2 regions of the Comamonas sp. MYb69 genome follow, and region 1 is predicted to be linked to the other one. Evidence: riboswitches for the same ligand, from Rfam matches in the RefSeq annotation. Region 1 holds a riboswitch; the other holds the start of a gene.

Region 1 (5,422 bases):
CAGCCTGCTCGGACTCCTTGACGGCATCATGGGGCGCCTGTTTGCCGGGCTTGTGGAACAGGCTCAGCACCTTCTCCACCCCTTCAAAACACAGAAAAGCGCCGCCAAGCATCAACAGCGGCGTGATCAACCAAGGCGCAAAAGCACTGATCAAAAGCGCTGCCGGCACCAAGATGACTTTGTTTTTGAGCGATCCCTTGGCCACCGCCCAGACCACCGGCAACTCCCGGTTGGCCTTGACCCCAGTCACCTGCTCGGCGTTCAGCGCCAGGTCATCGCCCAGCACCCCCGCCGTCTTTTGCACCGCCACCTTGGTCTGCGTGGCCACATCGTCCAGGATGGCCGTGCTCTTGCCCGCAGCCGTCTTGGTCATCAGCGCCACATCGTCAAGCAAGGTCGCAATATCATCGAGCAACATCAACAAACCAGCACCTGCCATTACGCACTCCCTGTCTAAATTCGGTGGCAAATCATAGCGATTTCACAAAGCAATGCCGTGTCAGGCCCCGTAAAACGGTGATTTCTACGTTTTGTTGGAGCTTGTTCACAAAACTTTATGCAGACCTTGTCAACAACTTCAGCCTGCGGCCCGTTGTACACCCATCTACACCAGAAAGGTGAAAGGACTGAAATGACTGAAGTGTTTGCTATTTGGCCTGAAGACGAACGTGACCGTAAGCGTGCTCCTGCCCGCTTCTGATACCAGCGCAGCCTGCAAGCGGTTGAGCCAGACCTAAAAACCCGGCACCCGCAGCGATTGCAAGCCCACTGATCTCTCTCACTTAAGCCCCGCTCTGCGGGGCTTTGTTTTGCCTGTAGCAACGCTCCTACAGCGCAAAACGCAGCCAAGCCCTCCGCCATGCCAGCAGAGGGCTTTGGCTTTTACACCGCCACCATGTGCTCGTACAGGATCAGCGAGCCAATCGCAATTAGCACCACACCACCCACCGCCTCTGCCCAGCGGCCGGTGATATTGCCCAGCACGCGGCCGACCATCACGCCCAGGGTCACCATCGCAAAGGTGGCAAAGCCGATGCTGAGCGCAACGACGGTGATGTTCACATCCAGAAATGCCAGGCCCACGCCTACCGCCATCGCGTCGATGCTGGTGGCAAAGCCGGTGGCCACCAGCAGCCAGAAGCCATGGCGCGCGGGCCGGCTCATCTCGGGCTCATCGGCGCTTTGAAAGGCACCCAGCACCATGCGGCCGCCCAGCACCAAGAGCAGCACAAAAGCAATCCAGTGGTCCCAGGCCTTCACATAATCGGCCGCGGCATAGCCCAGCGCCCAGCCCACCAGCGGCGTGATGGCCTCGATAACACCAAAGATCAGGCCGGTGCGCAGTGCCTCGGACCAACGGGGTTTGACAAGGGCAGAGCCTTTGCCAATCGCGGCGGCAAAGGCATCGGTAGACATGGCAAGCGCCAACAGGGAAATGGAAGCAGCGTTCATCGGAGGTTCTTCTAGGACAGTCGGGCATGAGCACAACGGCATGCCACCACTGCCCGACCGAGGTCGTGCTGGCATGCCGATGGTCTCGCCAACCGAAGAACGGATGTCTGCGCCACAGCATGCGAAATGCCGAGTATGTTGACGCAGACGCTTCCAGCGCGGAAGCAGGCTACTCCCCAAGGGAGCCCGCAGTCTAAACGCTGCGCAGCGCTTCGGAGCACATGGCCCCAAACGCGCCAAGTTCTTTAGGAATGGATCGCATTTCTGTCTTGCTGTTGCGGCCTGGACCCAGCAAAACGCCAGCCGCTACAAGCCGAAACATGAGCAAGCTCATGTATTGCAGCTCTCCCTTGGCACCCTCTGACAGAGGCAGCCAAGGCGTCTCCCAAGTAACAGTGTGGCACTTCACCCAGGGTTGCCCCTAGTTCATTTTCAGGTGTTTTGTATACACTTAATGTATGCATATGTGCACACAACGCATAGCCATTGAGGCCTGTTTTGTGCTGCACATGCCATGCATGGACCCGCGCACATGACGAGACAAACCCGGCCGCCAGGCCGCAAATAAGGCGCAGCTGGATGCGCCCGATCCAAGGATGTCAATGACCGATCTTGCAGCAGACCAGAACGCAGGCTTTGCCTTCAATCCCGCACAGCAGCGCCCGGCAGCGGCCGGTGCCTTGCCCGCCGGCGTATGCCCCTCGCTCTACAACAAAGACCTCGCGCCCACCAAGAAAGACAGCCGCTCCTGGGGTGCCTACAGCCTGTTCACGCTCTGGGCCAATGATGTGCACAGCCTGGGCAACTACGCCTTTGCCATCGGCCTGTTTGCGCTGGGCCTGGGCGGCTGGCAGATTCTGACGGCGCTGATGATGGGCGCCGCCTTGCTGTTTGTGCTGCTGACCTTGTCGGGCTTCATGGGCCCCAAGACGGGCGTGCCTTTTCCGGTGATGAGCCGCATCAGCTTTGGCACCCGGGGCGCGCAGATCCCGGCCTTGATCCGGGGCGGTGTCGCGATTGCCTGGTTCGGCATCCAGACCTACCTGGCCTCCAAGGTGCTCGATGTGCTGTTGATCACCCTCTTCCCCAGCCTGCAGGCGCTGCTGGCGCACCAGGTGCTGGGCCTGCCGGTGCTCGGCTGGATCAGCTTCAGCCTGCTGTGGGTGGTGCAGACGATGATTGCCTGCTGGGGCATGGAGAGCATCCGCAAGTACGAGGCCTTTGCCGGCCCGGTGATTCTGGTGACCTTTATCGCGCTGGCCGGCTGGGTGCTGTACAGCTCGGGCGGCAAGATCCAGTGGACGGCGCCCAAGCCCAGCACAGGTGCGGCGATGTGGGTGCAGATCATGGGTGCAGCCTCGCTGTGGGTCGCTATCTATGGCACCTTTGTGCTCAATTTCTGTGACTTCACCCGGGGTGCCACCTCGCGCAGCGCCGTGGTCAAGGGCAACTTCTGGGGTATCCCCATCAACATGCTGATCTTCGGCCTGATCGTCGTCGTGCTGACCGGCGGCCAGCTGGCGATCGATGGCACGCTGATCCTGAGCCCGACCGACATCGTCGAGAAGATCCCCAACAAGCCCTTGCTGGTGCTCGCCAGCCTGTCGCTGCTGATCCTGACCATCGCCGTCAACCTGATGGCCAACTTTGTCGCCCCCGCGCTGGCCCTGGCCAACCTGCTGCCGCGCCAGCTCAACTTCCGCCGCGCGGCCCTCGTCAGCGCCATCCTCGGCTTTGTGATCCTGCCCTGGAACCTCTACGATTCGCCGCTGGTGATCCTGTATTTCCTGGGCGGTCTGGGCTCGTTCCTGGGCCCACTGTTTGGCATCGTGATGGCCGACTACTGGCTGATCCGCAAGCAGCGCGTGCATGTGCCAGCGCTCTACAGCGATGACCGCAACGGCCCTTACCATTACGAAAACGGCGTCAACCGCCGCGCCATCCAGGCCCTGGTGCCCTCGGCCCTGATTGCGCTGCTTTTCGCCTTTTTGCCGGCGCTCGAATCGGTATCGCACTTTTCCTGGTTCATTGCGGCCGGGCTCGGCGGCCTGTTCTACTGGCTGCTGACGCCCAAGGGCCAGCACTATGAAGACCAGGACGGCGAGGCCATTGCCGTGAACCATGCCCAACATTGAGACGGAGTTTTTTGCATGCGCATCCTGATCGTGAACGTCAACACCACCGAGAGCATGACCGAGGCCATCGGCGCCCAGGCGCGCCGGGCAGCCGCACCGGGCACCGAGATCGTCGCCCTCACCCCGCGCTTTGGCGCCGAATCGGTAGAAGGCAATTTTGAGAGCTACCTCTGCGCTGTCGGCGTGATGGATGCCGTCATGCGCTATGACCAGCCCTTTGATGCCGTCATCCAGGCCGGCTACGGCGAGCATGGCCGCGAAGGCCTGCAAGAGCTGCTGGAAGTGCCCGTCGTCGACATCACCGAGGCTGCGGCATCGACGGCCATGTTCCTGGGCCACAAATACGCCGTCGTCACCACCTTGGACCGCGCTGTGCCCTTGATCGAAGACCGGCTCAAGCTGGCCGGGCTGGATGCGCGCTGCGCCTCGGTGCGCGCCAGCGGCATGGCCGTGCTGGAGCTCGAGAGCCAGCCCGAGCGCGCGGTCGATGCCATCGTGCAGCAGGCCGCCAAGGCCGTGGAAGAAGACCATGCCGAAGTGATCTGCCTGGGCTGCGGCGGCATGGCCGAGCTCGAAGACAAGGTGCGCAGCCGCACCGGCGTGCCCGTGGTCGATGGCGTGGCTGCCGCGGTGACCATTGCCGAATCGCTGGTGCGCCTGGGCCTCAAGACCTCCAAGGTGCGCACCTATGCGCCGCCGCGCGCCAAGCGCATTACCGGTTTTCCGCTGCCCGATTCGCTGGGCCGCTAAACGGCTCCGTCTCCCAGCCTCTGTTTACTCCAACCGCCCTGCTCCGCAGGGCTTTTTTCTGGCTGGGTGAGTGCCAGGCAGCGTCATTGACTGGTCTTGAAGCCTTGGGTTGCCGCCCAGGCCGCCACATCATCGCGGCGAATGGCGGCTGCCATCAGCTGCGGGAAGGCATCCGGCGTGCAGGCAAAGGAAGGCACGCCCAAGGCCGCTAGCTTGGCGGCCAGTGCGGCATCATAGGCGGGCGCGCCTTCGTCGCTCAGCGCCAGCAAGGTGATGAACTGCACGCCCGATTCCACCAGCTCGTTGGCACGGCGCAGCAGGCCGGATTCCACTCCCCCCTCGTACAGATCCGAGATCAGCACCAGGATGGTGTTGCGCGGCTCGCTGATCAGGCTTTGGCAGTAACCCACAGCGCCATTGATGTCGGTGCCGCCGCCCAACTGCACGCCAAACAGCACATCGACCGGGTCGTCAAGCTTGTCGGTCAGGTCCACCACCGCCGTGTCAAACACCACCAGCTTGGTGGCGACGGCAGGCAGGCTGGCCATCACCGCGCCAAAGATGCTGGAGTAGACCACCGAGTTGGCCATCGAACCGCTTTGGTCGATACACAGAATCACCTCGCGCTGCGGGCGGCGCGCCTTACGGCCGTAGCCGATCAAGGTCTCGGGGACGATGGTTTGGTACTCCGGCTGCCAGTGGCGCAGGTTGGCGCGTATCGTGCGGTTCCAGTCGATCTCAGCATGGCGCGGGCGGCGGTTGCGCTGGCTGCGGTCCAGCGCGCCGGCCACGGCGCTGCGCATCGGCTCTTCGAGCTTTTTCATCAGCTCGTCCACCACCTTGCGCACCACCAGGCGCGCGGTGGCCTTGGTGTTTTGCGGGATGACCGAGCCCAGCGAAATCAGGTTGGCCACCAGGTGCACATCGGGCTGCACGTTCTCCAGCATCTCGGGCTGCAGCAGCAACTCGCGCAGCTGCAGGCGCTCCATCGCATCGCGCTGCATCACCTGCACCACCTGGCTCGGAAAGTACTTGCGGATATCGCCGAGCCAGCGCGACACCGAGGGCGAAGAATTGCCCCGGCC
Region 2 (5,422 bases), on a different contig from region 1:
ACATTGCCCAGCCGCGCGCGCTGTATGGCGCAAGCCGCAGCAATTCGGCAGGGCTCGACCTGTCCAACGACAACCGCCTGCGTGCGCTGCAGCAAGACCTGCAAGCCAGCGCCCAGATGGCCTGGCATGCCCAGCCGATGCTGGCCGATGGCGCGCCCGCCTCCACCCAGGCCAGCGAACCGGTGCTGAACCCGGCCGACCACAGCGACCAGGTCGGCACGGTCACGCAGGCATCGACCGAGCAGGTGGAGTTTGCACTGGCCGCCGCCCAGGCCGCCGCCGCCCGCTGGCAGGCCACCCCGCCCGCCCAGCGCGCCGATTGCCTCGCCCAGGCCGGTGACCTGCTTGAAGCCCATATGCCCACCCTGATGGGTGTGCTGGTGCGCGAGGCCGGCAAGACCTGCGCCAACGCGATTGCCGAGGTGCGCGAGGCCGTGGACTTTCTGCGCTTTTACGCCGCCCAGGTGCGCAGCTGGGGCCAGGCGGATTACCAGGCGCTGGGCCCGGTGGTCTGCATCAGCCCCTGGAACTTCCCGCTGGCCATCTTCAGCGGCCAGATTGCCGCCGCGCTGGCCGCCGGCAACACCGTGCTGGCCAAGCCAGCCGAGCAGACCCCGCTGATCGCCGCTGCCGCCGTGCAGGCGCTGTGGCAGGCCGGCGTGCCGCGCGATGTGTTGCAGCTGCTGCCGGGCACCGGCGAGACCGTGGGTGCCCGCCTGGTGGGCGACCACCGCGTGCAGGCCGTCATGTTCACCGGCTCGACCGAGGTGGCTCGCATTCTGCAAAAGACGCTGGCCCAGCGCCTCGATGCCCAAGGCCAGCCCGTCACCCTGGTGGCCGAGACCGGCGGCCAGAACGCGATGATCGTGGATTCGTCCGCGCTGGCCGAGCAGGTCGTGGTCGATGTGCTGTCCTCGGCCTTTGACTCGGCCGGCCAGCGCTGCTCGGCGCTGCGTGTGCTCTGCGTGCAGGAAGAAGCGGCCGACCGCCTGCTGCACATGCTGCGCGGCGCGATGCAGGAGCTCCAGCTGGGCAACCCCTGCCAGCTCAAGACCGATGTCGGCCCCGTGATCGACGCCGAGGCCAAGGGCGTCATCGACCAGCACATTGCCCGCATGCAGGCCGCTGGCCACCAGGTCTGGCAAAACAGCGGCGCCAGCGCGCAAGGCACCTTTGTGCCGCCCACGGTGATCGCCATCGGCCAGCTCTCCGAGCTCAAGCGCGAGGTCTTTGGCCCGGTGCTGCATGTGCTGCGCTACCGCCGCGAGAACCTGCCCCAGCTGCTGGCCGACATCAATGCCACCGGCTACGCGCTCACCCTGGGCCTGCACACCCGCATTGACGAGACCATCAACCAGGTGGTCAATGCCGCGCATGCCGGCAATATCTATGTGAACCGCAACATCGTCGGCGCCGTCGTCGGCGTGCAGCCCTTTGGTGGCGAAGGCCTGTCGGGCACGGGCCCCAAGGCCGGCGGCCCGCTGTACATGCTGCGCCTGCTCAGCCGCATGCCGGCCACGGCCACCGTGGATGCGCTGGCCCACCTGCCGCGCATGGCCGGTAGCGAGGCCCCGGCCGCCCGCGCCGGCCAGCGCGGCAATGCCCACGGCCTGGAACAGGCCGATGCCGCCCCCGCCGCTGCGCTGGAGGCGCTGCAAAGCTGGGCCAGCCAGCAAGGCCAGGGCGATCTGGCAGCGCTGTGCCAGCGCTATGCCGCCCATACCGGCAACGGTTTTGCGGCCGAGCTGCCCGGCCCCACCGGGGAGCGCAATCTGTATGTGCTGAGCGGCCGTGCGCGCGTGGGCTGCGTAGCCAGCACTAGCAGCCTGCTGCTGGCCCAGCTCGCTGCCGTGCTCGCTGCTGGCTCCTCCGCCGTGTGGCCCGCGGGCAGCAGCCACGCCAGCCTGCTGGCCCAGCTGCCTACCTCGGTGCGTGCCTCGGTGCAATTGTCTGCGCACAGCGAGCAGGCCTTTGTGCAGTCCGAAGCCTTTGATGCGCTGATCGTCGATGCGGCCAGCGGCTGGCTGCCCACGGCCAGCCGCCTGGCCGGCCGCGCCGGCGCCATCGTGCCGATCACCGCCCAGGCCGCCGATGGCAGCGTGCCGCTGTTCCGCCTGCTGGCCGAGCATGCCATCAGCATCAACACCGCAGCGGCCGGCGGCAATGCCAGCTTGATGACCTTGGACTGAGGCTGAAGCTTGGGGCGTAGCCCCATCAAAAAAGGGCTCGAGATCGCAAGATCCCCAGCCCTTTTATTTATTTAGTTAGGGCGTTGCAGTGTTGCAAGCGCCGCCAGCGCTATCAGTCCATCGTCGTGAACAGCGCGGCCACCCCCAGCACCAGGAAGATCACCGCGCAGACGCGGTGGATCCAGCGGATCGGCAGTTTCTTGGTGATCTTGTCGCCAAACCAGACCACCGGCGCATTGGCCAGCATCATGCCGATCGTGGTGCCAGCAACCACCCAGTAATAAGAAGCGGGGTACTTGGCGGCCAGGCCCACGGTGGCCAGCTGGGTCTTGTCGCCCATCTCGGCCAGGAAGAACAGCAGCACCGTGGTGCCGAACACGCCCCAGCGGCCGCTGCTCTTGCCCGCTTCGTCCTCGTCGATCTTGTCGGGGATCAGCATCCAGCCGGCCATCAGGATAAAGGACACGCCCAGAATCCAGCGCAGCACATCGGGGCCCAGCATCGTGGTGATCCAGGCGCCAACGGCACCGGCCAGCGCATGGTTGACCAGCGTCGAGACAAAGATGCCCAGCACAATGAGCCAGGGTTTGCGGTATTTGGCAGCGAGGACAAGGGACAGCAGCTGTGTCTTGTCGCCCATTTCGGCAAGGGCAACGACAGCGGTCGAGAGGAGAAAGGCTTCCATGGAGTGGGGATCGTTATTGCAGCCGGATATAGCAAGACAGCATTGACCGCATCGCGACTCCGGCATTGGATCGCAACGTGGTCAATGGTCTCGCCCAGCATCCTCATCACCAGATGCCGTGTACGCCATAGGCCGCGAAGGCCCAAGTTTGTTGACGCACACTCTGCGGCGCATCGCGCGCCCAGCAGGCTACTCCCCAAAGACTGGCGCATCATACGCCCAAAAGCGATGTTGCGCCGCAACACCTACGCCCGCCAGGGAAAATACCAAGGGCTGGTTGCGGGAACTGTCAACACAGCGTAAGGCGATTCACCCATAATGGTGAAGCTCAATGTGCCCCCGGGTACACTAGAGCGCGCGGTGATCCGTCTTGGAAGTTGTCACAGGTTTGTTGATTGCATCAGGCTCCATCGCTTTTTTTACTTTTTTCGGAGTCCTCAAATGGGCAACAAACTTTACGTGGGCAACCTGCCTTACTCTTTCCGTGACAGCGATCTGGAAAGCACTTTCAGCCAATTCGGTACCGTCTCCAGCGCCAAGGTCATGATGGAACGTGACACCGGCCGTTCCAAGGGCTTCGGCTTTGTGGAAATGGGTTCGGACGCTGAAGCACAAGCTGCTATCGAAGGCGTGAACGGCCAAGGCTTTGGCGGTCGTAACCTGGTCGTGAACGAAGCACGTCCAATGGAAGCACGTCCTCCACGCAGCGGCGGCTTCGGCGGCGGTGGTGGTGGCCGTGGTTTCGGCGGTGGTGATCGCGGCGGCTTCGGCGGCGGTGGTGATCGCGGTGGCTTCGGCGGCGGTGGCCGTGGTGGCTACGGTGGCGGCAGCTACTAAGCACATCGCATCCAAAACCTCTGAGAGGTTTTGACAGTGAGATGACGGGTTTTCCCGGAAAAAAGGCCTCTTTGAGGCCTTTTTTGCATCTGGTTGCAGCTTCTGCGCCACAACTGAGGGGCACAACTATGCCATTCTCGGTTTTTATGCCAGAAAATAAAGGATGGAGCATTCCTCCATTGGGCTACTGCGATAGATGACCGGTGTTCTACAGGGCGCGATCGCATTATTTAAGAGTTATCAGGAGTCCCTCAAATGGGCAACAAGCTTTACGTCGGTAATTTGCCATACCAGGTTCGCGACAACGATCTGGAACAGGCCTTTGGTCAGTTTGGCAGCGTAACCAGCGCCAAGGTGATGATGGAACGCGACACGGGTCGCTCCAAGGGTTTCGGTTTTGTAGAAATGGGCAGCGATGAAGAAGCCCAAGCTGCGGTCAACGGTCTGAACGGTCAGCCCCTGGGCGGTCGCAATCTGGTCGTGAACGAAGCACGCCCCATGGAGCCCCGTCCTCCCCGCAGCGGCGGTGGTGGTTTTGGCGGCCCACGCGGTGGTGGCTTTGGCGGCGGCGGCGGTAACCGTGGCGGCTTTGGCGGCGGTGGTGGCTACGGCGGCGGTGGTGGCGGTGGCTACGGCGGCGGCGGTGGCTACGGCGGCGGTGGTGGCGGTGGCTACGGCGGCGGCGGTGGTGGTGGTTACGGCGGTGGCGGCGGCGGTGATCGCGGCGGCTACGGCGGCGGCGGTGGCGGCGGTGGTTATGGCGACCGCGGTGGTCGCGATGGCGGCCGTGGCGGCAATGACCGCGACTTTGGTGGTGGCGATCGTGGCGGTGAGCGCGATGGCGGCTTCCGCAGCCCCTACGGCAATGGTTCGCGCAACCGCGGCGGCAACCAAGGCTACGACAACAACGACGACTATTGATGCCTGCAGGCACAGCCCGGCGCTGTGCCGCACCGCAACGACAAAGCCCCGCCAGGGGCTTTTTTCATGCCCGGCTCAGGACCTGCTTTCAGTCTTGACCCGGTGGCGCCTCTTGCACCCGCTCGCGGTGGCGGTGCTTGCGCGGGCGGTTGGCCAGCGCGCGGTCATAGAGGGCATTGGGCAGGCAGCGCAACAGCTTGGCCACCCAGCCCATCTGCCAGGGGATGACGGCATAGCTGCGCGCCTTGGCAATCACCGCAAAGGCCTGGTCGGCAAAGGCCTCGGGCTGCATCAGGAAGGGCATGCCATAGCGGTTGTGGCTGGTGAGCGGCGTGGCGACAAAGCCCGGGCAGATGGTGACCACCTGCACGCCGCTGCGCTGTAGTTCCACCCGCAGGCTCTCGCAGTAGCTGATGACCGCCGCCTTGCTGGCGCAGTAGGCGCCATGGCCAGGCAGGCCGCGTATGCCGGCCACGCTGGCAATACCGACCAGCTTGCCGCTGCCGCGCGCCTGCATGGGCCGCACAAAGGCATGGAAGGTCGCGGCCATGCCAATCACATTGGTCGCATAAGTCTGGGCCATGACCTCCAGGTCCTCGCGCTCGGCCGTGTCGATGCCGTAGCTCACCCCGGCATTGGCCACCACCACATCGGGCAGGCCCTGCTGCTGCAGGCATTGCATGCAGGCAGCAATGGTCTGGTCCTGGTCGGCCACATCCGCGCCATAGATGGCGTAGCGGCTGGCGTCCATCGCCTGCGCCTGGGCCCAGTCCGCAATCAGCGCGGTACG

The links. A riboswitch is a leader RNA that binds a small molecule or an ion and turns the genes downstream of it on or off. The one in region 1 is predicted to bind manganese.
Region 2: another riboswitch for manganese. It lies ahead of WH303_RS04135 (TMEM165/GDT1 family protein); the one in region 1 lies ahead of mntP (manganese efflux pump MntP).

Annotation. Positions count from the first base shown of each region.
Region 1 is NZ_JBBGZG010000004.1:159,183-164,604, reverse strand. Features, by position in the region: gene WH303_RS07075 (DUF808 domain-containing protein) at 1-439, opposite strand, end outside; gene mntP (manganese efflux pump MntP) at 883-1,452, opposite strand; yybP-ykoY riboswitch at 1,472-1,637, opposite strand; gene WH303_RS07065 (NCS1 family nucleobase:cation symporter-1) at 2,055-3,587, shown strand; gene WH303_RS07060 (aspartate/glutamate racemase family protein) at 3,603-4,337, shown strand; gene WH303_RS07055 (VWA domain-containing protein) at 4,421-5,422, opposite strand, start outside.
Region 2 is NZ_JBBGZG010000002.1:456,837-462,258, reverse strand. Features, by position in the region: gene putA (trifunctional transcriptional regulator/proline dehydrogenase/L-glutamate gamma-semialdehyde dehydrogenase) at 1-2,189, shown strand, start outside; gene WH303_RS04135 (TMEM165/GDT1 family protein) at 2,302-2,874, opposite strand; yybP-ykoY riboswitch at 2,971-3,084, opposite strand; gene WH303_RS04130 (RNA recognition motif domain-containing protein) at 3,316-3,711, shown strand; partial or broken gene WH303_RS04125 (RNA recognition motif domain-containing protein) at 3,967-4,512, shown strand; gene WH303_RS04120 (SDR family oxidoreductase) at 4,721-5,422, opposite strand, start outside.